DNA from 3 places in the Pseudomonas sp. 1L-C-7-B-C1 genome. Region 1 is predicted to be linked to each of the others. Evidence: riboswitches for the same ligand, from Rfam matches in the RefSeq annotation. Region 1 holds a riboswitch; each other region holds the start of a gene.

Region 1 (9,728 bases):
AGTCGTTGGAATCCAGGAGGTCGTGTTCGCGGTTGTCCTGATTCTGCAGCACCGCCTGAACCTGGCTCAGCCGCTTGGCAAATCCGTCACGGGCCGGCGTGCCCTCGTCGCTGCCGCCATAGGCGTAGCCGCCCCAGTTCAGGTAGACCTCGGCGAGGTCGTCGCGGCTTTGCCACAAGCGTCCGTCTATGGCGTTCTGCACCCCCGCGCCATACGCCCCCGGTTTGGCGCCGAAGATGCGCCAGCCGGCCTGCTTCGCCGCTTGATCGGCATCCAGACCGTCGCGCAGGAGTTGCTCGCGCTCCTGGCGCACGCGCGCCGCCAGAGGGTTCATGTCGTCGGGCTCGTCCAGCGCGGCGACGGCCTGCACCGCCGCATCGAACAGGCGGATCAGGTTGGCGAACGCGTCGCGGAAAAAACCGGACACCCGCAGGGTCACATCGACCCGAGGCCGATCTAGCAGGCTCAAGGGCAGGATTTCGAAATCATCCACGCGCTGACTGCCCGTCGCCCACACCGGACGCACCCCCATCAACGCCATGGCCTGAGCGATGTCATCGCCGCCTGTGCGCATGGTTGCCGTGCCCCACACCGAAAGACCCAGCTGACGGAGGTAATCACCATGGTCCTGTAAGTGCCTCTCCAGCAACAGATTCGCCGACTGGAAACCAATGCGCCACGCGGTCATGGTCGGCAGGTTTCTTACGTCCACCGAGAAGAAGTTGCGCCCGGTGGGCAACACGTCCAGCCGTCCGCGACTGGGGGCGCCGCTTGGCCCGGCCGGGACGAAACGCCCACTTAGCGCGCCGAGCAGGTTGGACATCTCTGCAGGACCACAGGCGTCGAGGCGCGGGATCACGACTTCATGCAGAGAATCAACAACTTCGGATAAACCTTTGTTTTCAAAGCGATTACTCACCTCGATTCCAAAGGCGATCTGCTCAATCATCTGCGCGGCCAGCAGCTCCAGCCGCTCGCGGGTGTCACCCGTGGTGCGCCACGGTTCAGCGCTGACCTCATGTAATACCTGAGGTTTATCGCCGGTCCACGGCGCGCCGAGGTCACAGTCCAAAGGGTCGAAATCCAGTGCCAGCGCCTGACTCAAAACGCGCAACAGGCTCGCCTGACCGCCGCGACCATCGCCGCGAGGCACGCGCACCATCGCCAGCAGCGTGTCGATGCGCAGCCGTCCAGTGGGCGACTCGCCGAACACGTGCAGGCCGTCGCGGATCTGCGATTCCTTGAGGTCACACAAATAGGTGTCCAGGCGCGGCAACCACACGGCGGCATCGGCCTCGCTGCTGGCGTCCCCGTCCATCGCCAGTTCGCGGTCGATATGGGTTTCGCGCACAAGCCTGAGAATGTCCTTTTGCAGCTCCCGGGCACGGCGCGGGTCAAGCAGCTGCGCTTCGTAATATTCGTCGGCCAGCAGTTCAAGGTCGCGCAACGGGCCGTAGGTTTCGGCGCGGGTCAGCGGCGGCATCAAGTGGTCGATGATCACCGCCTGGGTGCGGCGCTTGGCCTGTGCGCCCTCGCCCGGATCGTTGACGATGAACGGGTAGATATTCGGCATTGGGCCAAGGATCGCGTCGGGCCAGCAGTGCTCGGACAAACCGACCCCTTTGCCTGGCAGCCACTCCAGATTGCCGTGCTTGCCGACGTGGATGACGGCGTGGGCGCCATAGCGTTTGCGCAGCCAGAAGTAGAACGCCAGGTAACCGTGGGGCGGCACCAGATCAGGATCGTGATACACCGCGCTGTGATCGACGTTGTAGCCCCGCGCCGGTTGAATGCCGACGAAGGTCATGCCGAAACGCAGGCCGGCGATCATCATCCTCCCGTCGCGACACATGGGATCGGTCTGCGGCGCGCCCCACCGAGCCATCACGGCGTCGCGATTGGCCTCAGGCAACGCCTGAAAAGCAGCCAGGTACTCGTCCATGGCCATGCTCTGATGGCACGGCCGCTGATCGAGGCTGTCCGGGTCATTGGTGACACCGCCGAGCAGCGCGTGAATCAATGCGGTGCCGGTCTCGGGCAACTCCTCGACCGGGTATCCCTCGGCCTGCATGCCCTTGAGGATGTTCAGCGCGGCCGCCGGCGTGTCGAGGCCGACGCCGTTGCCGATGCGCCCGTCGCGGGTCGGGTAGTTGGCGAGAATCAGCGCCACGCGCTTGTCGGCGTTGGCCGTGCGGGCCAGCAACACCCAGCGCCGGGCCAGTTCGGCGACGAAATCCATGCGCCCCGGCTGGGCGCGGTAGCAGACCACGTCGGACTGGCTGCGCTCGCTGTGCCAGGCCAGGTCCTTAAAGCTGATCGGCCGACTGATGATGCGACCGTCCAGTTCCGGCAGCGCGATGTGCATCGCCAGGTCGCGGGGGCCCAGCCCTTGGGCGCTGGCCTGCCAGGCCGGTTCGTTGTCCTGGGCACAGATGGCCTGGATGACCGGGATGTCCCGGCGAAACGGCCGCACATCCGGCGCTTCCGGGTTCGATTGAGCAAACCCGGTGGTGTTGATAATGACCTCGCAGTCCACTTCGTCGAGCCAGTCCTGTATCGCGCTCATGCAGCCGGCTTCCTTCAGGCTGGCAACAGCGATCGGCAACGGGTTCAGGCCCTGTGCCGACAAGCGCTCGCAGAACACATCGATGAAGCCGGTGTTGGCCGCCTGCAGGTGGGAGCGATAAAACAGCACGGCGGCGACCGGCTGATCCTCGCGCCAGTCGGCCTGCCAGCGGGCCAAATCGGCGTTGGTGTTCCGCGGGTGGTAAATGACGGTGCGCAGCAGGGTTTGCGGCTCGACCCAGGGATAGTCGCCGCCCAGCCAGCGTGTGGCGATGAAGTTGAACAGCGCCAGCGCGTTGTGCTTGCCGCCCTGACGCAGGTAATGCCAGAGCCGATCACGGTCTTCGGCAGATTCCGTGCTCAGGCCGCTCAGCTCAGGGTCTGGCCGATCACAGCCCGGGACCAGAATCAGCTTCACCCCTTTGGCCGCCAGCTCCACCAGCCGCTCGACGCCGTAACGCCAATAGCCGATGCCGCCGTGCAGGGAAATCAGGATGACTTTGGCGTGGCGCAGCACCTCGTCCACGTACAAATCCACCGATGCATGATTCTGCACCTGCATCGGGTTGGCCAGGCGCAGGCTCGGGTAGTCACCCGGCAGTTGATGCGCGGTTTCAGCCAGCAGGGCCAGATTCGAGTCGGCGCTGCACAGGATCACCAGCTCGGCGGGGGTCTGGCCCAGGTCAGCGATGCTGTCGTCGGGAACGAAGCCGCCGGGCTGAGTGCGCAGCAGGTGCATGGTTAGCCTTTGGTCCCTGAGAGTGCAGCGCGCAATTGCGCTTCGAGGACGCCGGCGTCCAGTTCCTGGCCGATCAGCACCAAGTGGGTTTCCCGGGCTTCGTCAGGCTTCCAGGCGCGGTCGAAATGCTTGTCGAAGCGCGTGCCGACGCCTTGCACCAGCAGGCGCATGGGTTTGCCGGGAATTGCAGCGAAGCCTTTGACGCGCAGGATGCCGTGCTGGACGACGGCCTGGGTCAGCGCGTCGAGCAACAGCGATTCATCCGCCTGGGGCAGCGTAATGGAGATGGAGTCGAAGGCGTCATGGTCGTGATCATCGTGATCGTCGCCTTCGTGGTGATCGTGATGGGTCTTGCGGCCATCAATGTGCAGCTCGGATTCGGCGCCGAGCCCCAGCAACACGCTGATCGGCAGCTGGCCTCGGTTCGCTTCGACGATTTTTACTGCTGGCGGCAATTCTTCGGCAACTTCCGCGCGCACCGCTGCCAGCGCATCGGCGTCGAGCATGTCGGCCTTGTTCAGCACGACCAGATCGGCGCTGGCCAGTTGGTCGGCGAACAGCTCGTGCAGCGGCGATTCGTGGTCCAGGTTCGGGTCGAGCTTGCGCTGAGCGTCGACCTGATCCGGGAACGCGGCGAAGGTGCCGGCGATCACGGCCGGGCTGTCGACCACGGTGATCACCGCGTCGACGGTGCAGGCGTTGCGAATTTCCGGCCACTGAAAGGCTTGCACCAGCGGCTTCGGCAGGGCCAGGCCCGAGGTTTCGATGAGGATGTGATCGAGATCGCCGCGGCGGGCGACCAGCTCCTGCATCACCGGGAAGAACTCTTCCTGAACGGTGCAGCACAGGCAGCCGTTGGCCAGTTCGTAGACGCGACCGACGGCCTCTTCTTCGGTGCAGCCGATGGTGCACTGCTTGAGGATGTCGCCGTCGATGCCCAACTCGCCGAATTCATTGACGATGACGGCGATGCGTCGGCCTTCGGCGTTGTCGAGCATGTGCCGCAGCAAGGTGGTTTTGCCCGAGCCGAGAAAGCCGGTGACGATGGTGACGGGAAGTTTGGCCAGTGTTTTCATCGGTTGCCCTCAGGCGTGCGGCGGGGCAACGAGGACGAAAACAGCGCAGGCCGGCGGAAGCAGGCGCGCGGTTCGATTCGCCACCGGATCACCCCGCCCGGTTGTAGTGGAATGCCTCGGCCGCTTGCAAGCGGTCCGATTCGAGGCAGGTCTCCTGGCTCACGGCGGCCGGTTGCTGACAGGCATCGTCAGGCGACTGGCATTCATCGCGCCTTCCCGCTCGCGCAGTGGCTGTGCAATGAACCTGTCCGTTTACAGTTGCGGGGGCAGCTGCGGCTTGAAACCGCATTCCCTTCTTAGCGCCGGTGGCCTTGATACATGAAAAGGCGGCCGGCGAACCTCAAGTGCGCAAGGCTACGCAGTGACCGCAGGCCGGTCAATCGCGCCGTTGCAGTGATTGCCGCGCCGATTGACGCAGCGAATGACCCCACGATTGACGACACGAACCGTGCGTGGTCTTCTACACACCTTGTTACGGGTGCCCTTCACAGGGTGAAACGGGAAACCGGTGCGTGCAGACCTTCGGGTGTGCATCAGTCCGGTGCTGCCCCCGCAACGGTAAGCGAGTGAAGAGTCAGATCCACTGTGTCGGCATCGATATGGGAAGGCGATTCTTGAAGGCACGATGGCTGTAACGGCTGATGCATGTGCCCCTCGCGAGCCCGGAGACCGGCCCGACAACACACCATAACAACCCGCGGTGGGCGGGCGCTGTTGAGCACTGCCGGCATTCGCCTGCGGTGCCCTTGCGCCTTTCCGTCCGCTGAAACCACTTCAGAGGGAAGCGCCATGTCCATCAGCACACCCCGCCAGACGTCCGGCACCGCCGGCAACACCACAACGGCCGTGACTGCCACGCAAAGCCAGCGCCTTGTTGCCGCCGTCAGCGCGATGTTTCTCGGCGCATTTCTGGTGTACTTCGCCGGTTTCTCCCACATCGATGCGGTGCACAACGCGGCACACGACACCCGTCACAGCTCCGCCTTCCCTTGCCATTGAGACCTGCCGCCATGTTCAAGCGAATTGCGCAAACGGCCGGGTTCACCGGACTGCTCGCCGCCCTGTTGTTGACACTGCTGCAGAGCTTCTCGGTGGCGCCACTGATCCTGCAGGCGGAGACCTACGAAAAGGCCCCGGCTACTGAGATGCACGAGCACGGCGACGGTGCGATAGCCGGCCACGTCCATGACGCCGAAGCCTGGGAGCCGGAAGACGGCTGGCAGCGCGTGCTGTCCACCACCGGCGGTAATCTGGTGGTCGCGGTCGGGTTCGCCTTGATGCTGGCGGCGCTGTACACCCTGCGTACGCCGACCAGTGCCCGCGAAGGCGTGATGTGGGGATTGGCCGGTTATGCGGTATTCGTGCTGGCGCCCACTCTTGGTTTGCCGCCCGAACTGCCCGGCACCGTCGCGGCGGACCTGACCCAACGGCAGATCTGGTGGGTGGGCACTGCTGCCTCCACGGCTGCAGGGTTGGCGTTGTTGGTGTTTGCCCGGCACTGGCTTTTGAAGGTTGTGGGCGCAATGATTCTGGTGGTGCCGCATATCGTCGGCGCCCCTCAGCCGGCGGTGCATTCGGCACTCGCCCCGGAAGCCCTTGAAGCGCAATTCAAGATTGCGTCGCTGCTGACCAATGCGGTTTTCTGGATTGCCCTGGGCTGGATCAGCGCCTGGCTGTTTCGTCGCAGTGACACGCCCGCGACGCAAGCCGGTTTGAACCCTGCTCTGTGAACGAGTTGCGCGAACGGCCGCTGTGGGTGGTCGGTCTGGGCTGCCAGCGCGGCTGTTCGGCGCTGGAGCTTCGGCAGTTGATGGAGGATGGTTTGCGCGAATGTCAGCTTGAGCTAAAGGACGTTGCCGGCCTCGCCTCCATTGACGGCAAGTCGGCTGAGGCGGGATTGCTGGCACTGGGTCATGAGCTGGAGCTGACGATCGGGTTTTTCAGCGCGGGGGATCTGGCGGCTTACGAGGCACAGCTGACGTACCGTTCGGACATCGCCTTTGAACGCACCGGCTGCTACGGCGTGGCGGAAAGCGCGGCGCTGGCGATGGCGACCCGGTTAACCGGCGCGCCCGTGACCCTGGCCATCCCCCGCCGAAAAAGCCCCCATGCGACATTTGCGCTGGCAACCGCAATCTTGTAGGACCGGCCAACCCTTGTAGGACCGGCTCAAACTGTAGGACCGGCTTTAGCCGGGAAGGCGTCAGTGGTCACACCGCAGATTTTGATGGTGTGCCCGAGGGCCCCTTCCCGGCTAAAGCGAGTCCTACAAAGTCAGACCGAGTGCGCTCAGGGATAATGCATTCGACGAGTCAGTGCTCCAATGAATTCCAATCAGGACACCCCATGACTGTTTATTTCATCGGCGCCGGGCCGGGAGATCCGGATCTGATCACTGTTAAAGGTCAGCGGCTGATCCGCAATTGCCCGGTGATCATTTACGCCGGCTCCCTGGTGCCTGAAGCGGTGCTGGAAGGGCATCAGGCGGTTCAGGTCGCCAATAGCGCTTCGTTGCACCTTGAGCAGATCATCGATCTGATGAAATCCGCTCATGCGCAAGGCCAGGATGTGGCGCGTGTTCACTCGGGCGATCCGAGCCTGTATGGCGCCATCGGCGAGCAGATCCGCTGCCTGCGCGAGCTGCAGATCCCCTTCGAAATCATTCCCGGCGTCACTGCCACCGCGGCGTGCGCTGCATTGCTTGGCACGGAGCTGACGCTGCCGGACATTTCCCAGAGCGTGATCCTGACCCGCTACGCCGACAAAACCGACATGCCAGAAGGCGAAGCCCTCGGTGATCTGGCGCAGCATCAGGCGACCATGGCGATTCACTTGGGAGTGAATAATCTGGGCAAGATCGTCGCCGAGCTGACCCCACACTACGGCGCCGATTGCCCGATTGCCGTGGTGCATCGGGCCAGCTGGCCGGATCAGGACTGGGTCACCGGCACGCTGGCGGACATCGAGGAAAAGGTGCGGATCAAGGGGTTCCGCCGCACCGCGCTGATTTTGGTGGGACGGGTGCTGGGCAACGATGTGTTTAGCGAATCATCGCTGTATCGCGCGGGCCACGCCCATGTGTTCAGGCCCTAGCGTGCGCTTCTAGACCTTGGCGAGCGCCCACAAAAAAGCCCCGAACCAGTCGGGGCTTGCTTGCCACGCCATCACTTCTCAGTAATACGCGTTTTCTTTCTGGGTGTGGTCAGTCACGTCACGCACACCGGTCAGCTCGGGGATGCGTTCCAGCAGGGTGCGCTCGATGCCTTCCTTGAGCGTCACATCCGCTTGGCCGCAACCCTGGCAACCACCGCCGAACTGCAGAATGGCGACATTGGCCGCGTCCTCTTCCACAACCTCGATCAAAGTCACCTGACCGCCATGGCTGGCGAGCCCTGGGTTGATCTCGGTCTGCAGGTAGTAATTAATGCGTTCGTTGATCGGGCTGTCGGCGTTAACCATCGGCACCTTGGCGTTCGGCGCCTTGATGGTCAGCTGTCCGCCCATGCGGTCGGTGGCGTAATCGACCACGGCATCGTCCAGAAACGCTTCGCTGAATGCGTCGATCCAGGCGGTGAAGCTTTTCAGGCCAATGGCCGTGTCTTCGGGTTTCTCTTCGCCTGGCTTGCAATAGGCAATGCAGGTTTCAGCGTATTGGGTGCCAGGCTGGGTAATAAACACGCGGATGCCGATGCCGGGCGTGTTCTGCTTTTCCAGCAGATCAGCCAGGTAATCGTGGGCGGCATCGGTAATCGTAATAGCGGTCATGAAAATTCCTCGCAGACGTGGGGCGCAGTTTACGCCAATCAACTGCGCCTGACAAAGCCCTAGTAAATTAGTCGGGTAAGCGACCCATCGACTGCCCGGCGCCTGTCACGACAGCGCCGCCTCCTTGCTCGCCCTTCTCTGGTCCAGCCAGCCCTTCATGCGCCGGTACAGCCCCTTCTCGATCCACTCATAACTGAGCCACGCCCCGAGCGCGATGACTGGCACGCAGACGGCGAAGACCAGATAGGGGTTAACGCCGTAGCGCTCGCTCACCAGCCATCCCGCATAGAGCACCAGCACGTGGAGCAGGTAAACCGAGTACGAACAGTCGCCCATGGTTTTCAGCAGGCGGTAATTGCGCAGATAGGGTTCGAGGGAGATGCAGGCGACGACGATCACCGCGCTCGGCAGGCCCCAATTGATGATGCGTGGCGCCGGTTGCAGGTGGTCGATGGTGAACAGCGCAGCGCCGATTGCGATCAAGGGCAACCACAGCCTTTCGCTGATCCAGCCCCGGCGGTAGATCACACCCACGAAGATGCCAAGCAGGAATTCATACACGATGTCATTGGCATAGAACCGGCTGACCAGCCCGGAGCGACCCAGCACGTCGGTAATGGCAAACAATGCCGCTGCCAGGATCAGCGGGCGCAGCCGTTGCTGAAACAGGAAGACCATCGAGAACAGCACGTAAAACAACATTTCGTAATTCAGCGTCCAGCCCACGTTCAGGGTGGGATAGAGGCCGTAACCGCCAGGGTTTTCCGAAGGGATAAACAACAGCGATAAGACGAAGCTCTGCCAGTCGACCACCTGATGGGGCAACAGCGGCTGTGCGACGACCACGAGCAGGCCCATCACCAGGGTGTACAGCCAATACGCGGGGACGATGCGAATCACCCGATTGAGCATGAAGCGGCCGGCAGGAATGTCCTTGTCCACGGTCGAAAGGTAAATGACCAGACCGCTGATAACGAAGAAGACGTCGACGCCGACAGCACCTTTTTCAGTGAAAAAACGGCCGACCGGCCCACTCGGATGGAAGTCGAAAAAAATCTGCATGAAGTGGTGACACACAACAGCCCACGCGGCGAGTGCCCGCAGGGCCTGAACCGAAATCAACATCTGCAACCTCTTGCTTCGTCTGGATTGACCTTCAATCCCACACTCAAAAAGAGCGGGTGCCGAAGAGCGACTCCCAACGTCCGACTTCAGACGTTGCAAAAAGGTTCGGCTTCACTGACGGGCTGCATAATGGCTGCGCGCCATGTTTTATAAGGGTTTCAGCGTTTGAGGCAGTGTCAGCGGGGCTATTCCGCGCTAACGATGGAGTTGCACGCAGGACGCGATTGCAGGTCCGACGACGGCCTCCAACATGAACATAATTCATGTAAATCCCGGAATGATTTAAATCCGCGCAGGTTTGCTATTATTTCGCACCTTTCAGCGCCATCTTATTTCGTACTTTTTCATCCGGGTAACCTCATGTCAGATCGCAGCGCGCGTCTTCAAGCACTCCAGCAGGCTCTTCAACAGCGAATCCTGATCCTCGATGGCGGCATGGGCACGATGATCCAGAGCTA
Region 2 (9,728 bases), on a different contig from region 1:
AGCGCCGACAGCCACGGCGTACGCCCCAGCTCAACCGCCTGCAACAGACTGATCGAATCACCGGTCTGGGCATGCTGCTCCACCACCGCCACCTGCCGCGCAATGTCCCGCCGGCTCAGCGCCGACAAGCGCTTCCCGCCCAGGCGAACTTCGCCCTGAGACGGCGTCTGAATCCCTGCCAGCAACTTCAACAGCGTCGACTTGCCCGAGCCATTGGGCCCGACGATCCCCAGATTCTCCCCCGGCCGAATCGCCAGGCTCACGCCACTGAGCAGTGGCGCGCCCTTGACCGAATAACCCAGGTCACTGCCTTCGAGCATGGCGCCGGGCACCTCCTGACGGGCGTTCATCGAGGACGATTCCCGCGGACCAGCATCATGGCAAACACCGGCGCGCCCACCAGCGCAGTGATCACCCCGATCGGCAACACCTGACCCTTGATCAGCGTGCGCGACAGCACATCGGCGGCGATCATGAACAGCGCGCCGATCAGGGCGCTCAAGGGCAGCAACCGTGCATGGCGCACGCCGGCCACCAGGCGCACCGCATGGGGAATCACCAAACCGACGAAGCCGATGGAGCCGACAATCGACACCATCACCGCCGTCATCAGCGCGGCAGTGAGGATCAGCACGGCCTGCACCCGGCGCACCGGAATGCCCAGCGATGCGGCTGAATCGGTGCCAAACGTGAACGCATCCAGCGCGCGCCGATGCCACAGGCACACCAGCAAGCCGAGCAACACGACCGGCACTGACAGCGCCACCGACGACCAGCGCACGCCGCTGAGATTGCCCAGCAACCAGAACATGATCCCGCGCGCCTGTTCGGCATTGGCCGACTTGGTGATCAGGAAAGACGTCAGGGCGTTGAACAGCTGGGACCCGGCAATGCCCGCCAGAATGATCTGGCCGGCAGCGGTCTGACCACGGGAGGAGCGGGCGAGCAGGGCGACCAGCGCGAACGCGGCGATCGCACCGGCAAACGCGCCGGTCGAGAGAGAAATCGTACCGGCGCCGATGCCGATGATCGCCACCAACACTGCGCCGGTCGACGCGCCGGCGGAAATGCCCAGCAAGTAGGGATCGGCCAGCGGATTGCGCAGCAACGATTGCAAGACCACGCCCGACACCGCCAGCCCTGCGCCGCAGGTCGCGGCAACGATGGCCCGGGTCAGGCGGTAATTCCAGACGATGCCCTCGTCGATAGGGTCGAGAGGAAAACCCGCGGCCCACAGCTTGTTGGCCAGCACCTGAACGATCACCGGCAGGCTGATCGACGTCTCGCCAATCGCCACGCCCGCCAGCACCGCCAACGCCATCAACGCGAGGGCCCAGGCACCGTGGCCGAAGATTCGGACGACGCTCGACCGGGGCATGCTGAATGACGTCATTGCGCTTGAGTGGCCTGAGCCAGTTGCTCGATGCCGTCAAACAGCCGCACGCTGGACTCCATGGCGCTGGCGTCCATGATCACGATGCGATTGTTTTTCACCGCGTCCATGTTGCGGGTGACAGGGTCGGAGCGGAGAAACGCCAGCTTCTTCTCGTGATCGTCGGCCGGGAAGCGGCGACGGTCCATGCGTGCGATGACCAGCACGGTCGGGTTGGCCTTGGCGATGGTTTCCCAGCCCACGGTCGGCCATTCCTCATCGGAGTCGATGACGTTACGCATGCCGAGGGTGTCGAGCATGAAGTTGGGGATGCCCTTGCGCCCGGCCACGTAAGGGTCGACGTTGATGTCCGGGCTGGAAAACCAGAACACCGCCGAGACGGGTGGATTGTCATGGGCTTTCGCTTGCGTCACCGCCTGGGCCAGCCGGGTTTGGTAACCCGTGATCAATTGCTCGCCACGGTCCTGCACGTCGAAGATCTGCGCCAGCTGACGCAGGCTTTTGTACAGGGTGTCGATGCGGAAGGCTTCGAGGCGCGTGCCGTCAGCGCCAACCCGGTTGTTCTTGCCCTCGCAATCGGACGGCAGGATGTAGGTCGGGATGCCCAGATCGCGAAACTGCTCGCGGGTGCCGACCGCGCCCTGGGGCCCGACCATCCACTCAAACTGCACCGGCACGAAATCCGGGCGTTTGCCGATCACTGATTCAAAACTCGGCGCGTTGTCGGCCAGGCGCTCGATGCCGTCGTTGAGGGTTTGGTACTGGGGCAGCACGGGATTGAACCACAGCGAAGTGCCGATCACGTTGGGGCCCAGGCCGAGGGCGTAGAGCATCTCGGTGGCGGCCTGGCCGATGGTGACGGTTTTCTGCGGGGCATGGGTGAAGGTCAGCGGTTCGCCGCAGTTGTCCACGGTCAAAGGGTAGGCCGTCGACGCCGCGAAACCGGCGGTGGGCAAAGTCAGCGTGACGAGCAGGGCGGCGAGGCGGCGCAGCGGCATGAACAGCGATCTCCAGAAAGCCTGAGTGCTTGGCGAAGCAGGCGCTGGAAAGTCCACCCGACGGGCGCCCCTACGATGAGGGCGAGCACAGCGTGCGCGAGCGACGCGCGAACGGGAGTCCTTCCCCGGACACCCCGCCGGTGAATGAATATGCTGGCCGGCAGGTCTCCTGACTGGCGCATCATCGCTATGCTTCGGCCTTCCCGGGGTCACCCAGTGGCAAACAGGAAGCAGGGCTCAGCGCCTACAGTTGCGGGGACAGTTCCGTTTCAGCGCGCAGCGCGCCTGGGGATTCCCTATTAATTCCGAGTGGAAACCGGCGGCGGGGATACTAAACGATTCGGCGGGTGGAGGCGAATGCGGCGGCGGTGTGGCAGAGGCTAATACCTGTGGGAGTGAGCTTGCTCGCGAAGAGGCCGGCACATCCGCTAAATCTTCAGTGGCCAGGATGCAGTCTTCGCGAGCAAGCTCACTCCTACAAGGGTTCGTGCGCGCTCTTCGTAAGTCCAGAGGGGCTGCCTACAGCTTAAACGGCCAACCGACGATCTTCTTCGGCCGAGGCGTCGCATAGGTCCGCACTTTCGAGGTCTTCAACCCCAGACGCACCAGCGATTCGGCCAGCGCCACCGCTGCGGTGACGCCATCCACCACGGGCACGCCGGCGCGGTCGCGGATGAGTTGATCCAGCCCGGCCATGCCGCCGCAGCCCAGGCAGATCACTTCGGCCTTGTCGCGGGTCACCGCGTCGAGGGCCTGCTCAACGATGGCTTCGACCGCACGCTCGGGCGATTCTTCCAGCTCCAGTACGCTCATGCCACTGGCCCGCACCGACGCGCAGCGCTCGTACACGCCGGCCAGCTTCAAACGGTCTTCGATCAGCGGCACGGTGCGGTCCAGCGTCGTGACCACGGCGTATTTATGCCCCAGCAGCATCGCCAGGCTGGCCGCGGCTTCGGTGATGTCCACCACCGGCACATCGAGCAATTCCTGCAAGCCCTCGCGGCCGTGCTCGCCGTAGCCGGCTTGGATCACCGCGTCGTAAGGCCCTTCGTAGGACATCACCCGGTCCATCACCGCAATGGCCGCCAGGTAACTTTCGAAATTGCCTTCCACCGACTCGGCGCCGAAGCGCGGGGTCAGGCCGATGATCTCGGTGCCAAGCGAGGCCACGCTGCGGGCCTGCTCGGCGATGGTCTCGGTCATGGATTCGGTGGTGTTGACGTTGACGATCAGAATTCGCATGGACAGATCTCGCGCGGGAAACAAGGCCGGGCGTCTGGCCCGGCGTCGTTGCCCACGATATCAGTCTTTGCCCGGGACTGGCGCCTGCAGGGCAATGAAGCCCTGATCGCGCATGGCCTGCCAGAAACCATCCGGCACCTGGGCGTTGAGCGCGGTGACGTCTTCGATGATCCGTGATGGCCGGCTGGCACCCGGAATCACCGCTGCCACCAGCGGGTTGGCGAGGACGAACTGCAACGCCGCCGACTTGATGTCCACTTGATACTGCCGGGCGATCTCCTGAATGTGCGCCACCTTGTCGAGCATCGCCGGCGACGCTTCCTGATACTCGAAATGCTTGCCGCCCACCAACACGCCGGAGCTGTAAGGCCCGCCGACGACGAATTCGGCGTTGTGCTGACGGGCCTTGTCGAACAGCCGTTGCAGCGGCTGGTCATGGTCGAGCAGCGAATAACGGCCGGCGAGCAGGAAACCATCGGGCTGGGCTTCTTCCAGGTCCAGGGTCAGTTCGCACGGCTCGACGCGGTTGACGCCAAGGCCCCAGGCCTTGATCACGCCTTCTTCGCGCAGTCGGGTGAGGGCGCGGAAAGCGCCGGTGCGGGCGATGTTGAAATGCTCGATCCAGGCATCGCCGTGGGCGTCCTGGGCGACGTCGTGAACAAACACGATGTCCAGCCGATCGGTGTTCAGGCGTTTCAGGCTCGCTTCAATGGAACGCAGCGTGGCATCGGCGGAGTAATCAGTGACGATCTTGTTTTTCAGGCCTTCAGCGAACGGACCGCTGCGGGTCTCGGTGTCGATCTCGTCGGAAATCAGCCGGCCGACTTTGGTGCTCAGGGTGTACTGGTCGCGGGCAACGCCGGCGAGGGCCTTGCCCAGACGCTGTTCGGACAGCCCGGCGCCGTAGATCGGTGCGGTGTCGAAGTAGCGAATGCCCTGGTCCCAGGCCGATTGAACGGTGGCCGCCGCTTCCTCTTCGTCGATGGTGCGAAACATGTTGCCCAGCGGCGCGGAGCCGAAGCCGAGGCGGCCGATGATCTTGTCGTGCAGACTCATTTGAGGGTGTCCTGTGCGGTAGGGCGTGTTGGATGGCGCGCGGTTCATGACCTGGATCGAGCACGATAAAACCGGCGAAGCTTCTTTACTGACTGTTGATTGCCGCAGGGGTTCTTGGTCATGGGCGGTGTCTTACTTTCACATGCACGGCAAGCGGCTATCCTCAGCCCATGCAACGTTAGCCACGCGTGCGAATTTCAACATTTCAGATAGATACGTCGAGGGCACAGATTTGAGGGTTGCCCAGAGCCTGTATTTGCGGAGTGGCGTCCGACGCCTTCCCGGCTGAAGCCGGTCCTACGAAGGCGCCGGGGTTCTTGGTAGGGCCGGCTTCAGCCGGGAAGAGGCCCGAATATCCACCATTCATCTTCAGCGGCGCCAGGTTTCAGGGTGACTGCACAGCGAGGCCGCCGATGAGCGAGCACATCATTCATTTCCACTGCGGGGTCGATCAGGCCAGCACCGAGCATTTTCGTGATCGCTGCCTCGAAGCCCTTGGTAAAGGCGCGACCGGGTTGCTGCTGAATTTGTCGACCGCCGGCGGCAGCACCGCGCTGGGATTCACCCTGTACAACTTCCTGAAGTCCCTGAAAGTGCCGATCCGCGCACTGAACAGCGGCAACATCGAATCCATGGGCATCGTTATCTATTTGGCGGCTCAAGAGCGGATCGTCTGCCCCCACTCGCGTTTTCTGATCCATCCCATGAGCTGGTACTTCAACCAGAGCTCGGTGGATCACTCACGCATGCGCGAATACCTGCGCAGCCTGGACAACGACCTGCAGCGCTACGTGAATATTTACGAAAGCGAGACCGTGAGCGCCGTGCACCCGCTGGACATCGGGCGCTGCCTGTCGGCGGAGGAGAAAGTGATCCGTGCCGAAGATTCGCTGGCCTGCGGCATTGCCCACCGTGTCGAGCAACTTCAGTTCGCCGAGGATGCCGTGCACTGGACCGTCAGCGCCAGCTAAGCTCGATCCATTGAACCGGGCTGCTCTTGAGCCCTCTGATTCTATTGTTGGCCCCATTGAAACGAGAGGTAACAGCCATGCAATCCCATACGCCTGACGCTGCACCCGTTCCGCCGCGCCCCGCTCCTCAGCCGGGTGACGAAGAGACAGGATTCGACGCCGACCTGGATCCGGGCAATGAAGATCCCGGTTCCCAGTTTGATCGGGACGCAACGGTGACGCTGATCAATCCGGATAAATGAGGGGGAGGGTATCGCTGGCAACATGCGCCTGCAATGAGGCGCACGTCGCTTGTTTAACCGCTGATCAAACAAAAGAGCGAGAGCCCAGGCCCTCGCTCGCTTGACTCACCTGCACGCCACTACGACTTGCCGCCTGAGCCGCCTTTCTTGCCAGTGCCGCTTGCGCCTGCACCCGATTCTCTCTTCATATCGCTTCCGGCATTGCCACTGCCTGAAGCCTGTCCGCCTTTCTTGCCGGCTTCGGACGCTTTTTCTTTATCGTTCGCAAAATTGCCAGGGTTCGACTTTCCGGTGTTAGCCATGATCGCAGACCTCTTGTTATTGAGAAGGCGAAGCCTGTGCCTCGCCTTAAATGTGAGGGGTCGTTCACGCAATGGTTTAACCGAAAGGTCCGCTTGCAGACCAACGGCGGCGGTGATGAACGGCCGTTGCTACATATGCACTTCCACCGCCAGCGGCAGGTGATCGGACAAATGCGTCCACGGCCGCGTGCCGAGAATTTTCGGATGGTGGCTGGTGGCGTTGCGCAGGTAAATGCGGTCCAGGCGCAGCATCGGGAAGCGCGCCGGGTAGGTCTTGGCCAACCGCCCCTGACTGCGCTCGAAGGCCTCGTGCAGGTAGCCGCAGCGCTGAAGACGCTTGTTGCCCTGCAACTGCCAGTCGTTGAAGTCACCGGCAATGACCACCGGAGCGTCTTCGGGCAATGAGTCGAGCAGGTCGCACAGCAGATTCAGCTGCAACTGGCGGTGGCTTTCCAGCAGGCTGAGGTGCACGCAGATCGCGTGGACTTCCGCATGCCCTGGCACCTGCAGCACGCAATGCAGCAGGCCGCGGCGTTCTGGCCCGGTGATCGAAATGTCCAGATTGCGGTGATGCAGGATCGGGTATTTGGACAACAACGCGTTGCCGTGATGGCCGTCAGGGTAGACCGCGTTGCGCCCATAGGCGAAGTCCGTCCACATGCTGTCGGCGAGAAACTCGTAGTGCGGCGTGTCGGGCCAGTCTTCGTACTTGGCGGCGTGGCGGTCGTGGCCGCCGAGGACTTCCTGCAGAAACACCAGGTCGGCACCGGTGCTGCGCACGGCTTCACGCAACTCCGGCAGGATGAAACGCCGGTTCAGGGCGGTGAAGCCCTTGTGGGTGTTCACGGTCAGCACGCGCAGTTTGTGGACTTCGCGCAACGTGGCCGGGTCCGGAGGGGTAGCGTTCGAGCCAGCGGGATCGGGGGTCACGCCCTCACTCCTGTTCGGGGGATGTGCTATTCCGACCGGGAGGCGAGGCGGCAGTTCAGCTTTTAGGTGGGACGGGCTCTGGCCGGGGGATGTTCGAGCGTTGAGACCTGCTGCAGGATCGCCGGCCTCTTCCCGGCTGAAGCCGGTCCTACTGCCAACGCGGGCGCTCTGTAGGACCGGCTTCAGCCGGGAAGCTTTGAGACGCTGCGCTCGCTACACCCGCGTGTCGACCGGCGCCCTGCGCGACAGCACCACTGCCAGCGTCAACGCCGCCACCGACAACAACGCCGCGAAGAAGAAAATCCAGCCGTAGCCCATGCCCAGCGCCACCGCGCCCATCAGCGGTCCGGCAATGGCCAGGGCCAGGTCGAAGAACACCGCATAGGCACTGAGCCCGGCACCGCGACTGCTGTTGGGCACTTGCTTGATGGCTTCGACGCCCAGCGCCGGATAGACCAGCGACAGACCAAACCCGGTCAGGCCTGCGCCGATCAAGGCGAAGGTGGTGTCAGGCGCCAGCCACAGCAGCAACAGACCCAGGGTTTCGACCGTGATGCAGACGATCGCCGAGCGAAAGCCGCCAAAGCGGTTGATCGCGTTGATGAACAGCAGGCGCGCAACGATGAAGCAGATGCCGAATACCGTCAGGCACCAGGCCGCGCCTTCCCAGCCGCGGGCCACGTAAAACAACGTGATGAACGTCGTCAGCGTACCGTAGCCGATGGAGGACAGCGTCAGGCTCAGGCCAAACGGCGCCACTCGGCCAAACACCGAGAAGAAAGGCAGGCGCTCGCCGCGCACCACCGGGATCGCCGGTTTCTTGCGAATCAACAACAGGGCCCCGGCTGCCAGCACAAATAGCACCGCGCCCAGGCTGGCGAACCCCAGCGCACCGACCATTACCACCCCCAGCGGCGCGCCAATTGCGATGGCGCCGTAGGAGGCGATGCCATTCCAGGAAATCGAGCGGGCCGTGTGCTCCGAACCGACCTGGCCGATGCACCAACTGATGGTGCCCACGCCGATCAAGCCTTGGGACGCACCGAGGAACAGGCGAGCGATGATCAGAATCGTCAGGCTGACCCCGGCGAAGCGTTCCAGCAGGATGGCCGCCAGGGTCAGCACGCCGCTCAGCGCGATGCCGGACAGACCGTACACGATGGCGCGCTTGGTGCCGATGGTGTCGCAGATGCGTCCGGCCACCGGCCGGCTCAGCAGCGTCGCGAGGTACTGCGCGCCGATTACCAGCCCCGCGACCACCGCGCTGAAGCCCAACTGGTTGTGCACGTAGCCGGGCATCACTGCGATGGGCAAACCGATGCACAGGAAGGCGATGAAGGTATAGATGACGATGGAGACGATTTGCAGCGTGATCGCCATCGAACTGGCGTCGCTGACAGGCGTGTTGGCAGGCGTATCGGGCGGCAGGGCGGCAGACATGGGGACTCTTCGCTGGAGCGGTGGGAGTGCCGCATCATCGCCCGTGGTGTCAGGAAATGAAAGCTGGCTAACGGTTTTTATCCGGGATCAGATGGCGCCCGGACTTGCCCCTTCCCGGCTGAAGCCGGTCCCACTAACTGACCGCGTGATTCCAGTGGGACCGGCTTTAGCCGGGAAAGCGGCGGATGTCACACCGCAGGATTGGGGGCGCCTGCCTGGCGTTTTTTCGGCTAAAGCCGTTCCCACTGTCACAAAAAAGCCCCGTCACACTGGACGGGGCTCCTTGTTTTCCGCATCACTCTGTCAGCTCAGGGCCCTGATCAGAATGCAACGCCCTGGCTGCGCAGGTAATCGTCGTAGGTGCCGCTGAAGTCGGTCACGCCACTTGGGCTCAGCTCGATGATGCGAGTGGCCAGGGACGATACGAACTCGCGGTCGTGGCTGACGAAGATCAGCGTGCCCGGGTAGTTCTCCAGCGCCAGGTTCAGCGCCTCGATCGACTCCATGTCCAGGTGGTTGGTCGGTTCGTCCATGATCAGCACGTTCGGCTTCTGCAGGATCAGCTTGCCGAACAGCATGCGCCCTTGCTCACCACCGGAAATGACTTTGACCGATTTCAGGATCTCGTCGTTGGAAAACAGCATGCGGCCCAGGGTGCCACGAATGACCTGCTCACCTTGAGTCCATTGCCCCATCCAGTCGAACAGGGTGACATCGTCTTCGAAGTCGTGGGCGTGGTCCTGGGCGTAGTAACCCAGCTCTGCCGCATCGGTCCACTTGATGGTGCCGGCGTCCGGGGTCAGTTCATTGACCAGGGTGCGCAGCAGAGTGGTTTTACCGATACCGTTCGGGCCGATGATCGCAACGCGCTCGCCCGCTTCAACCTGGAAGCTGAAGTTCTTGAACAGCGGCTTGCCGTCGAAGCCTTTGGCCATTTGGTCAATGATGACCGCCTGGCGGTGCAGCTTCTTGTTCTGATCAAAGCGGATGAACGGGCTCACGCGGCTCGAAGGCTTGACCTCGGCCAGCTGAATCTTGTCGATCGCCTTGGCGCGGGAAGTGGCCTGCTTGGCTTTGGAAGCGTTGGCCGAAAAGCGGCTGACGAACGACTGCAGCTCGGAAATCTGGGCTTTCTTCTTGGCGTTGTCCGACAG
Region 3 (9,728 bases), on a different contig from region 1:
GCCTTGTCGGTCTGGCGCTGGTCGAGGCCGTCTTCGGCTTCAAGGTGCAGGTCCATCACGTAGGGCAGCACGCCCACCACCGGTTTGCCGGTGCGCTGTTCGAGCCAGTCGAGGCCCGGCTGCAACAGGGCGATGTCACCGCGAAAACGATTGATGATGAAGCCTTTGACCCGCGCCTGTTCGCTGGGCGAAAGCAATTCCAGCGTGCCGACCAGATGGGCAAATACCCCGCCGCGATTGATGTCCGCCACCAGCAGCACCGGGCAATCCACCGCTTCGGCAAAGCCCATGTTGGCGATATCGCCGGCGCGCAGGTTGATCTCGGCTGGCGACCCGGCGCCTTCGACCATGACCACCGGCCAGCCTTCGCTGAGGCGGCGGTGGGAAGCGAGTACGGCTTGCATGGCGATGGCTTTGTAGTCGTGGTAGGCCACGGCGTTCATGGTAGTGACGGCGCGACCATGAATGATCACTTGCGCGCCGGTATCACTGTTGGGTTTGAGCAGCACCGGGTTCATGTCGGTGTGGGGCTCGAGGCCACAGGCCTGGGCTTGGACCGCCTGGGCGCGACCGATCTCCCCGCCGTCGGCAGTCACTGCGCTGTTCAGCGCCATGTTCTGCGGCTTGAACGGCACGGTGCGCACGCCCTGACGGGTCAGCCAGCGGCACAGCGCCGTCACCAGCGTGCTTTTGCCGGCGTCGGAGGTGGTGCCCTGCACCATCAGGGTTTTGCCGAGGGTCATAAGCGCTCCCGGGAAAATTCGCTGAGCGTCTGTTCCAGACGATGCCAGTCGGCTTCCTCGCGGGGCAGGCCGAAGCGCAGGCTGCTGTTGTGAGTAAAGATCCGCAGAAGGACGCCCCGCTGCGCACAGAATTCGTAAAGTTCTTCCGCCAGCGGTGTGATCAGCCACTGGAACAGCGCGCAGCCGCCCTTGGGCGCGAAGCCGTGGCGATTAAGCACGTCGACCAGACGCTGGCTGGCCTGCTCGGTGCGCTGGCGCTGGCGTTGATGGCCGGCCACGTCGATGAGACAGGCCTGACCGATGATCCGCGTGGGTCCGCTGACCGACCAGGGGCCGATCTGCCGCGCCATGACTTTCAGAAACCGCGGCTCCGCCAGCACAAAGCCCAGGCGCACACCGGCCAACCCGAAAAACTTGCCGAACGAGCGCAACACGATCAGGCCCGCGCGCTGGGTGTACGCCGCCAGGCTCAACTCCGGCGTGTTGTCCATGAACGCCTCGTCCACCACCAGCCAGGCGCCGCGCTGGGCCAGACGGGCGTGCCATTCCAGCAGGCGTTCAGGCGGCAAGCTCAGGCCGGTGGGGTTGTTCGGGTTGACTACGACGAGCACATCAAGGGTGTCGATGAACCGCTCCACCTCGTGCTCCAGCACCTCGCGCACCAGAAAGCCGGTATTGCGCCAGGCCTCGGCGTGCTCGGCGTAGCACGGCGACAGCACGCCGACCTTGCCCGCCTGACGCAGACGCGGCAGCGCCTGGATCGCCGCTTGGGAACCGGCCACCGGCAGCACGTCCGTAGCGCCGTAATAGCGGCGGGCGGCGGCTTCCAGACCGTCATCGGTTTCCGGCAGGCGCGCCCAAGCCGCTTCAGGAATCGCCGGGATCGGCCACGACCACGGCGAAATCCCGCTGGACAGGTCAAGCCAGCTCGATTCTTCAATGCCATATTTCAGGACTGCGCCACGCAATCGGCCGCCATGTTCAAGCATAGAATTCTGTCCCCAGACACAAGATCAGCAACCACAGCCACACGCCGCGCTGCACCAGTTGCCAACCGCGATCAATGGAATTCGCGTCCGCCGGGACACCTTCGCCCAGGGTCGCGCGCTCATGCAGCTCGCCGTGATAAATCGCCGCACCACCCAGTTCGACGCCCAACGCACCGGCGCCGGCGGCCATCACCGGACCTGCGTTGGGGCTGTCCCACTTCGGTGCCTGGGTGCGCCAGCAGCGCAGGGCCAATCGGGTGTTGCCCAGCAGCGCGTAGGTCAACGCCACCAGGCGGGCCGGAATGTAGTTGAGCAGGTCGTCGATTTTCGCCGCCGCCCAGCCGAAGCGTTCGAAGCGCTCGTTGCGATAGCCCCACATGGCATCGAGGGTGTTGCTCAGGCGGTAGAGCACGACGCCCGGCGCGCCCAGCACGACGAACCAGAAGATTGCCGCGAACACCGCATCGCTGCCGTTTTCCAGCACCGATTCCGTGGCCGCGCGGGCCACTTCGGTGCTGTCCAGTTCGGACGTCTGGCGACTGACCAGATAGCCGACCCGTCGGCGTGCTTCGTCCAGATCATCGCTGCGCAGCGCCTGGGCGACCGGCTCGACGTGCTCACCCAGACTGCGCAAACCCAACGCGCAATAAAGCGCCAGGACTTCCACCAGCCAGCCAATCAACGGCAACCAACTGAGCAGCGTGGCGATCAGGGTCAGGGGAATCACGGCGATGAACCATGCGGTCACGCCATGGCTGCGCCAGCCCCGGCCGGCGGCATTCAGGCGCTGTTCGATGCGCTCGGCAAAGCGGCCGAACGCCACCAGCGGGTGGTTCCGTTTTGGCTCGCCGAGCAACGCGTCCAGCGCGACCCCGGCGACGCTCAATAACGCCACGCTCATGCAATCACTCCCCATGTATTCTCGTAAACCAGTTCCTGCAGCGCGCGCGGCTGCGCCCAGCCCTCCAGCACCAGCATCGGCGCCGGGTAGAACTCCTTGACGGGACCCAGGCACAGAATTGCCAGGGGTTTTGAACCGGTTGGCATCTTCAGCAGATCGGCCAGGGCCAGGGGGTCGAACAGCGATACCCAGCCCATCCCGAGGCCTTCGGCACGCGCCGCCAGCCAGAGGTTCTGGATCGCGCATGACAGCGACGCCATGTCCATTTCCGGCAAGGTGCGACGGCCGAAGATGTGTTTGTCGCGGTCGTCCATCAGCGCGGCGACCAATACCTCGGCGCAGTCGCTGATGCCCTCGACCTTCAGCTTCATGAAATCGTCAGAGCGCTCGCCGAGGGCTTCGGCAGTGCGAATACGCTCCTCCTCCACCTGCGCCTGAATCTGCCCACGCAATGCCGGGTCGGTGATCCGCAGGAAGCGCCACGGCTGCATCAATCCGACGCTTGGCGCGTGGTGCGCGGCTTCGAGCAGGCGGGCCAGCAACTCGGGCGCGACCGTGCCGCCGCAGAAGTGGCGCATGTCGCGACGCTCGGCGATGGCACGGTAAACGGCGGCGCGTTCGGGATCGGTGAAGGTGTGTTCAGTCATGGAGTCGCCTGTCCCGCGCGTGAAACACAGCAATCACCTGCGATGCGCCCCATGTAGGAGTGAGCTTGCTCGCGAAAGCGTTGGGTCAGACAGGCAATTACGTCAGAAAGACAGCCTTCGCGAGCAAGCTCGCTCCCACAGAATGCGGCGATTGCATTGGCCAGGCTCATGGCAAAAACAGCGCCGCCATCGCCTGGGGATTCGAGGGGAAGTAGAAGTGCACGTACGACGCAGTCATGCGTCCTTCGCGGTACACCGCTTCGGCGCCGCGCCCGCCATTGGGGCTGAGGCCGCGGGCGATGGGGGTCAGTTCGGTGCTGGTCAGGGAGTGGTGATAGGTATGGCCACGCAAGGTGCCTTCCGGCAGTTCGACCGATTGCAGGGCAAGGGCTGCCAGACGCTTTTGCATCACGGCTTCACCCTTGAGCAAGCCCACCCCTTCGGCGCGCTGGCCGTCGACATCGGTCAGGGCATCGAGCAGGTACAACATGCCGCCGCATTCGGCGAGCAAGGGTTTGCCGGCGGCGTGGTGCGCGCGAATCGCGGCGAGCATGCTGTGGTTTTCCGCCAGCGCGGTGTGATGCAATTCCGGGTAGCCACCGGGCAGATACAGACTGTCGGCGTCGGGTAATTCGCGGTCGCGGATCGGCGAGAAGAAGGACAGTTCTGCGCCCATCTCCCGAAGCAGGTCCAGGCTGGCGCCGTAGAAAAACGCGAACGCCTCGTCATGGGCGATGGCGATTTTCACCCCGGCCAGCAGCGGTTCGGCCGGCACGAATTCCGGCGCGGTAAAGGTCACGGACGGTGGCAAGGTGGCGTCGCAGGTGCTGGCCAGCGCGGTGGCGGCAGCGTCGAGGCGCATGTCCAGGTCATTCAATTCGCTGGCCTGCACCAGGCCGAGGTGCCGGCTGGGCAGCTCAATGCCGGTTTCACGGGACAGCGCGCCGTACCAGCGCAGGCCTTCGGTCAGGCTGCCTTCCAGCAACTGCGCGTGGCGCACCGTACCGACGCGATTGGCCAGCACGCCGGCGAACGGCAGATCCGGCTGATAGCGCGCCAGTCCCAGCGCCAAAGCGCCGAAGGTCTGGGCCATGGCCGTGCCGTCAATCACGCCCAGCACCGGCACGCCGAAACGCCGCGCCAGGTCGGCGCTGGAGGGGGTGCCGTCGAACAAGCCCATGACGCCTTCGATGAGGATCAGGTCGGCATCGGCAGCGGCTTCCCATAAAAGGCGCCGGCTTTCGTCCTCGCCGATCATCCACATGTCCAGTTGGTACACCGGATGGCCGCTGGCGCGTTCAAGAATCATCGGGTCGAGAAAGTCCGGCCCACATTTGAACACGCGCACCTTGCGCCCCTGATTGCGGTGCAGACGGGCCAGTGCGGCAGTGACGGTGGTTTTGCCCTGACCGGACGCCGGCGCTGCGATCAGCACTGCCGGGCAGTGCCGGGGTTGACGCTCACTCACAGTTCGATGCCTTTCTGGGCCTTGATGCCGGCTTGAAAGGCATGCTTGACCACGCCGATTTCGGACACGGTGTCTGAAAGGTCGATCAATTCATGCTTCGCCCCGCGACCGGTGACGATCACATGCTGCATCGGTGGCCGTGCCTGCAGATCGCTCAGCACCTGCTCCAGGTCCAGATAACCGTGCTTGAGGGCGATGTTCAGCTCATCGAGCACGACCATACCGATGGACGCGTCCTTGAGCATCTCCCGGGCCACGGCCCAGGCGGCTTCGGCGGCGGCGATGTCACGCTGGCGGTCCTGGGTTTCCCAGGTGAAGCCCTCGCCCATCACGTGGTAACGCACTTGTTCAGGGAAGCGGCGGAAGAACAGCTCTTCGCCGGTGCTGTGGCGGCCTTTGATGAACTGAACGACGCCGCACTGCATGCCGTGGCCCATGGCGCGGGCGAGCATGCCGAACGCCGAACTGCTCTTGCCTTTGCCGTTGCCGGTCAGCACCAACAGCAATCCGCATTCATTCGGCGCGCTGGAAATGCGCTCGTCCATCACCGCCTTTTTGCGCAGCATGCGCGCCAGGTGGCGTTCGTCACGTTCGGGGGATTCGCTCATCTCAGCTCTCCGCTTGAGGGCAGGTGTGGCAGACGGAGGGCACGGGCAAAGACTGTCAGCAGGCACCGGACAAGGCCGGCCTGCAGCAGAGCATCGCCCTCCGTGATGCTGTTCGATGGATCAGGCCGGTCTCCGGACTCATGAGTTGCCACAAGCGTGGCAGGCCATGCGCCTTCCCATGTTCAGCGAACACAGTGGCATCGTGCGTGGCCCAGACTCATTTACCGTTGCGGAGGCAGCGCCGGAATTGATCGCACGAGCAATCGCACCGGCTTCCCTGTTTCACCCTGTGGACCAACGAAGTCCCGGGCACCTGAAACATGGCGCGAAGGTTAGAGGGTTGACTGGGGAGCGTCAATCGAACCGTGGGCAGAGCGCCCACGGGTTTACGGGATTTCACCCTGAAAGGCACAGGTGTTCATGCAGCAACAGCCCATGAACACATTGCCTCAGAAGCGACTATTGCCTGGCGAGGTTCGATGGCTGGATAACGCGTTTGGCGTTCAGCCAGGCTTTTTGCCAATAGGGCTTGTCGAGGCTGTCGAGTTTGACGGTGCCGCCGGTGGCTGGTGCGTGAACGAATCGCCCTTCCCCGACGTAGATGCCGGCATGGCTGACGTGGGAGCCGCCGCTGGTGGCGAAGAACACCAGATCACCGGTCTGCAGCTGACTGCGATCGATGTCAGGACCGCGCAGGGTGATCATATCCCGTGTCGACCGCGGCAAGGTGATCCCCGCCGCATCGTGGTAGACGTAGCCGATCAGGCCACTGCAATCGAATCCCGAATCAGGCGTGTTGCCGCCCCAGCGATAGGGCGTGCCAACGAGGCCGATCGCGCGCAACAAGACGTCGTCGGCGAGCGGTGAAGCAAACTGGGGAGGAGCGGAAACCACAGGCCGATAGACGACCTTGCGCGGAGCGGGCGGTGGAGTGCTGGAACACGCGGCCAGCAGCACAGCCAGAGAGGCAACCATCAGGCGAACCGTTAACGACATAAACACGACAACCTGTGCGGGGTGCAGCTTACTTTGCCGACAGCCGGGGTTGCGCGCAAGAGGGCCGAACCCTCTACGCGCCCGGAATTAACGGTGTTGGCGCTTGATGGTAGTCGAGGTCATCGCGGTGGTGGTTTCAGGTACCGTTGAAGGTGCCATGGCCAGTGCGCGTTTGGCTTCGATGAAGGTCTTGGCCCAGTAGGCATCGTCGAGGCTGTCGACGCGGACGCCACCGCTGCGGCGGCTGCTGGAATGGATGAACTGGTCATCGCCCAGGTAGATGCCCGCATGGCTGACACGACCACGGCCGGCGGTGCTGAAGAACAGCAGATCGCCCGGCTTGAGGTCATTGCGCTTGATGAGAGGGGCATCGATATTGATCATTTCGCGGGAAGACCGCGGCAGGCTCATGCCCGCCTCTTCACGGAAGAGGTAACCGATGAAACCGCTGCAGTCGAAACCGGAGGTGGTCGACGTGCCGCCAAAGCGATAGCGAGTGCCTATCAAGGATTTGCCGCGTTCGAGGATGCTGTCAGCCAGAACCGGCAATCGGTATGGCTTGTTGTCGGCAAACTGAGCGAGCTCGTCTTCAGTGGCGACTTCGTCATCCAGTACGGAAGAGGCGTAGTCGGCGCGCTTGGTAGCGGATTGAGCAGTGGCAGAGTCCCGGAACTGGGGGCTTTGCGACTGTTGTTGCGACGTCGGCATCTGGGCCGCGCAGCCGAACAACAGCGTTACGAGTGCGAGAGGCACGAGGGGTGCGAAGCGGTTTAGCATGTGCACGACCGTGGCTGAAGTGTAAAGAAGCCGAAACTATGCCCGCTATCGTACCCATTTGCAAATTCAATCGAAACAAATGTGACTTACGATGTCGTCCATCACTTCTAAGGCTCTACACCTCAGAAACGCATCCATATGCGCGGAATGATCGGTCGGCGAAGGATTTATCTCGGCAGTAAAGCCTCCCGTCACCCGAGCGCGCAGCATAGACTCATGAATGTACGGGAAGCTGGCGGTGGTTCCGATGCTGAGCACAGCGTCAAAGCCTTTTGCCATCTCCCTCTCAAGCACGTTCAGTGCCAACTCCGGCAACATCTCCCCAAACAACACCACCGATGGCCGCAGAACGCCAGTACAGCGGGGACACAGTGGTGGCAATGGCCGGTTGAGATGTTCGCTCAACTGTAGATCCTCGGCGCCACAAGATTGACAGTAGAGCGGCGCCAACTGGCCGTGAATTTCGATCAGCCGTTCCGGTGGACTGCCTGCGGCGCGATGGTAGCCGTCGACGTTTTGCGTCAATACCCAGCACTCCGGCTTGCGCCGCTGCAATTCGGCGATGGCGTAGTGCGCCGCATTGGGACGTCCGCCCAGGCAAGCGCTGCCCAATTGTGCGATGTACTTCCAGCACAGCGCGGGATCACGACGCAGCATCGGGCCGGACAAGGCCATTTCGATGGGCAGGCCGTCGTCGGTCTCGCCGTTATACAGTCCACCGACACCGCGATAGGTTGGCAGACCCGAATCAGCCGAGAGGCCGGCGCCGGTGATGATCAGAATACGGGTGGCGTGGCGCAGAGCCGCGGCGGTTTGCAGCACCAGGGCCGGATCGACCACGGACGCGCCTACCAACCGAGGGTTTCTTTGAGGAAGGGAATGGTCAGCTTGCGCTGGGCCTGGAGCGAGGCCTGATCGAGTTGCTCAAGCAGGTCGAACAGCGCGCTCATGCTGCGCTTGCCGCGGGTAAGGATGAAATGCCCCACCTCATCGGTCAGGTGCAGCCCGCGACGCGAGGCGCGTAACTGCAGGGCGCGGAGCTTTTCCTCGTCGGACAACAGACGCATCTGGAACACGAGCGCCATGGTCAGCCGTGATTTCAAGTCGGCCAGCTTGACCGGCAGCTCCCTCGGCGAGCATGAAGCGGCGATAAGCAAGCGTCGGCCGCTGTCGCGAAGGCGGTTGAACAGATGGAACAACGCTTCTTCCCACTCAGGCTTGCCGACCACCGCCTGCAAGTCATCGAGGCACACCAGTTCGTACTGCTCCAGATGATCGAACAGGCCGATGCCTTGATCGAGCAACTCGGCCATCGGCAGGTAAACCGCCGGCTCGCCCATCTGTTCGAAACGCAGGCAGGCGGCCTGCAACAGATGCGTGCGCCCTACCCCGTTCTTGCCCCACAGATAAATCAGACTCTCCGTCCAGCCGGCCTCGGCTTCGCACAGCCGCTCGACATAGCCGAGTGCAGCGGCATTGGCGCCTGGATAGTAATTGATGAAGGTGGCGTCATCACGCAGACGCACACTCAGGGGCAGCTGAACTGGTTTCATGCTGGCTGAACGGTTCGAGACGAACCGCCAAATGGCCTCTGTGAAAAGTGCGCAAAGTCTATACCCGCAGGGCTGGCCGCACAATGCGGCAGACCGCCAGCAAAATCAAAGGCTTGCGTAGGTCACTGGTATCACTGGGGAATACGGGCAAAACCCGCCGAGAAAGGAGGCGCGCGGTGAACACCGCGCGCCGGTACGCATCCTGATTCGCGGGAATCAGAGATCCGGGTCGTCCAGACCGCCGTAGATGTCAGAATCCTTGTACAGGTCATGAACGTGGCGCACCAACACCATGATCACCGCCGCCACCGGGAGCGCCAGCAGGATGCCAGTGAAGCCGAACAGCTCGCCGCCCGCCAGGATGGCGAAGATCACCGCGACCGGGTGCAGGCCAATGCGGTCGCCTACCAGCAATGGCGTCAGCACCATGCCTTCCAGCGCCTGACCGACTATGAACACCGCCACGATGCCCAGCATCGGGTACAGGTCGCCGCCGAACTGGAAGAAGCCCGCCAGTATCGCCGAGCCGATGCCGATCACGAAACCCATGTACGGCACGATGGCCGCCAGGCCGGCGATGACACCGATCAACAGCCCCAGCTCCAGCCCGACCAGCATCAACCCGGCGGCGTAGATCACGCCCAGCGCGACCATCACCAGCAACTGACCACGAATGAACGCGCCCAAGACCTCATGGCACTCGTCCGCCAGGGCGACAATCTTCTTCTCGCGGTGACGCGGCAACAGGCTGCGGACCTTGGCGGTCATCACGTCCCAGTCACGCAGCAAGTAGAAGCAGACCACCGGGATCAGCACCAGATTGGTCAGCCAGCCGATCAGCGCCAGGGTCGAGGTGGTGGCCTGGGACAGGACGATGCCGACGATGTCGCCAGTCTGACCCATGTGCTCCGAGATCGCCGCCTTGACCTTGTCGAACTTCCAGAACCCGTCTGCCAGGCCCAGCTTGGCCTGTGTCCACGGCAGGGCGGTGTGCTGCAGCCAGTCGAGGATCTGCGGCGCCAGTTCGTACAGGCGATAAAGCTGCT

What was found. A riboswitch is a leader RNA that binds a small molecule or an ion and turns the genes downstream of it on or off. The one in region 1 is predicted to bind cobalamin.
Region 2: another riboswitch for cobalamin. It lies ahead of AC0Z8Z_RS18985 (ABC transporter substrate-binding protein); the one in region 1 lies ahead of AC0Z8Z_RS12720 (CbtB domain-containing protein).
Region 3: another riboswitch for cobalamin. It lies ahead of cobO (cob(I)yrinic acid a,c-diamide adenosyltransferase); the one in region 1 lies ahead of AC0Z8Z_RS12720 (CbtB domain-containing protein).

What each region holds. Positions count from the first base shown of each region.
Region 1 is NZ_JBXAWH010000007.1:87,573-97,300, forward strand. It holds gene cobN (cobaltochelatase subunit CobN) at 1-3,304, opposite strand, end outside; gene cobW (cobalamin biosynthesis protein CobW) at 3,307-4,380, opposite strand; cobalamin riboswitch at 4,508-4,738, opposite strand; cobalamin riboswitch at 4,840-5,072, shown strand; gene AC0Z8Z_RS12720 (CbtB domain-containing protein) at 5,170-5,379, shown strand; gene AC0Z8Z_RS12725 (CbtA family protein) at 5,391-6,110, shown strand; gene AC0Z8Z_RS12730 (cobalamin biosynthesis protein) at 6,107-6,523, shown strand; gene cobM (precorrin-4 C(11)-methyltransferase) at 6,727-7,473, shown strand; gene nfuA (Fe-S biogenesis protein NfuA) at 7,552-8,145, opposite strand; gene AC0Z8Z_RS12745 (acyltransferase family protein) at 8,251-9,270, opposite strand; gene metH (methionine synthase) at 9,631-9,728, shown strand, end outside.
Region 2 is NZ_JBXAWH010000012.1:149,264-158,991, forward strand. It holds gene AC0Z8Z_RS18975 (ABC transporter ATP-binding protein) at 1-350, opposite strand, end outside; gene AC0Z8Z_RS18980 (FecCD family ABC transporter permease) at 347-1,321, opposite strand; gene AC0Z8Z_RS18985 (ABC transporter substrate-binding protein) at 1,390-2,391, opposite strand; cobalamin riboswitch at 2,534-2,727, opposite strand; gene AC0Z8Z_RS18990 (aspartate/glutamate racemase family protein) at 2,911-3,633, opposite strand; gene AC0Z8Z_RS18995 (aldo/keto reductase) at 3,694-4,689, opposite strand; gene AC0Z8Z_RS19000 (ATP-dependent Clp protease proteolytic subunit) at 5,103-5,660, shown strand; gene AC0Z8Z_RS19005 (hypothetical protein) at 5,738-5,902, shown strand; gene AC0Z8Z_RS19010 (con-10 family general stress protein) at 6,022-6,204, opposite strand; gene AC0Z8Z_RS19015 (endonuclease/exonuclease/phosphatase family protein) at 6,334-7,083, opposite strand; gene AC0Z8Z_RS19020 (MFS transporter) at 7,348-8,574, opposite strand; gene AC0Z8Z_RS19025 (ABC-F family ATPase) at 8,895-9,728, opposite strand, start outside.
Region 3 is NZ_JBXAWH010000011.1:214,125-223,852, forward strand. It holds gene AC0Z8Z_RS18155 (cobyric acid synthase) at 1-743, opposite strand, end outside; gene cobD (threonine-phosphate decarboxylase CobD) at 740-1,732, opposite strand; gene cbiB (adenosylcobinamide-phosphate synthase CbiB) at 1,725-2,633, opposite strand; gene bluB (5,6-dimethylbenzimidazole synthase) at 2,630-3,280, opposite strand; gene AC0Z8Z_RS18175 (cobyrinic acid a,c-diamide synthase CobB) at 3,447-4,748, opposite strand; gene cobO (cob(I)yrinic acid a,c-diamide adenosyltransferase) at 4,745-5,356, opposite strand; cobalamin riboswitch at 5,463-5,688, opposite strand; gene AC0Z8Z_RS18185 (C40 family peptidase) at 5,816-6,352, opposite strand; gene AC0Z8Z_RS18190 (C40 family peptidase) at 6,440-7,129, opposite strand; gene AC0Z8Z_RS18195 (NAD-dependent deacylase) at 7,196-7,969, opposite strand; gene hda (DnaA regulatory inactivator Hda) at 7,978-8,682, opposite strand; gene AC0Z8Z_RS18205 (AI-2E family transporter) at 8,899-9,728, opposite strand, start outside.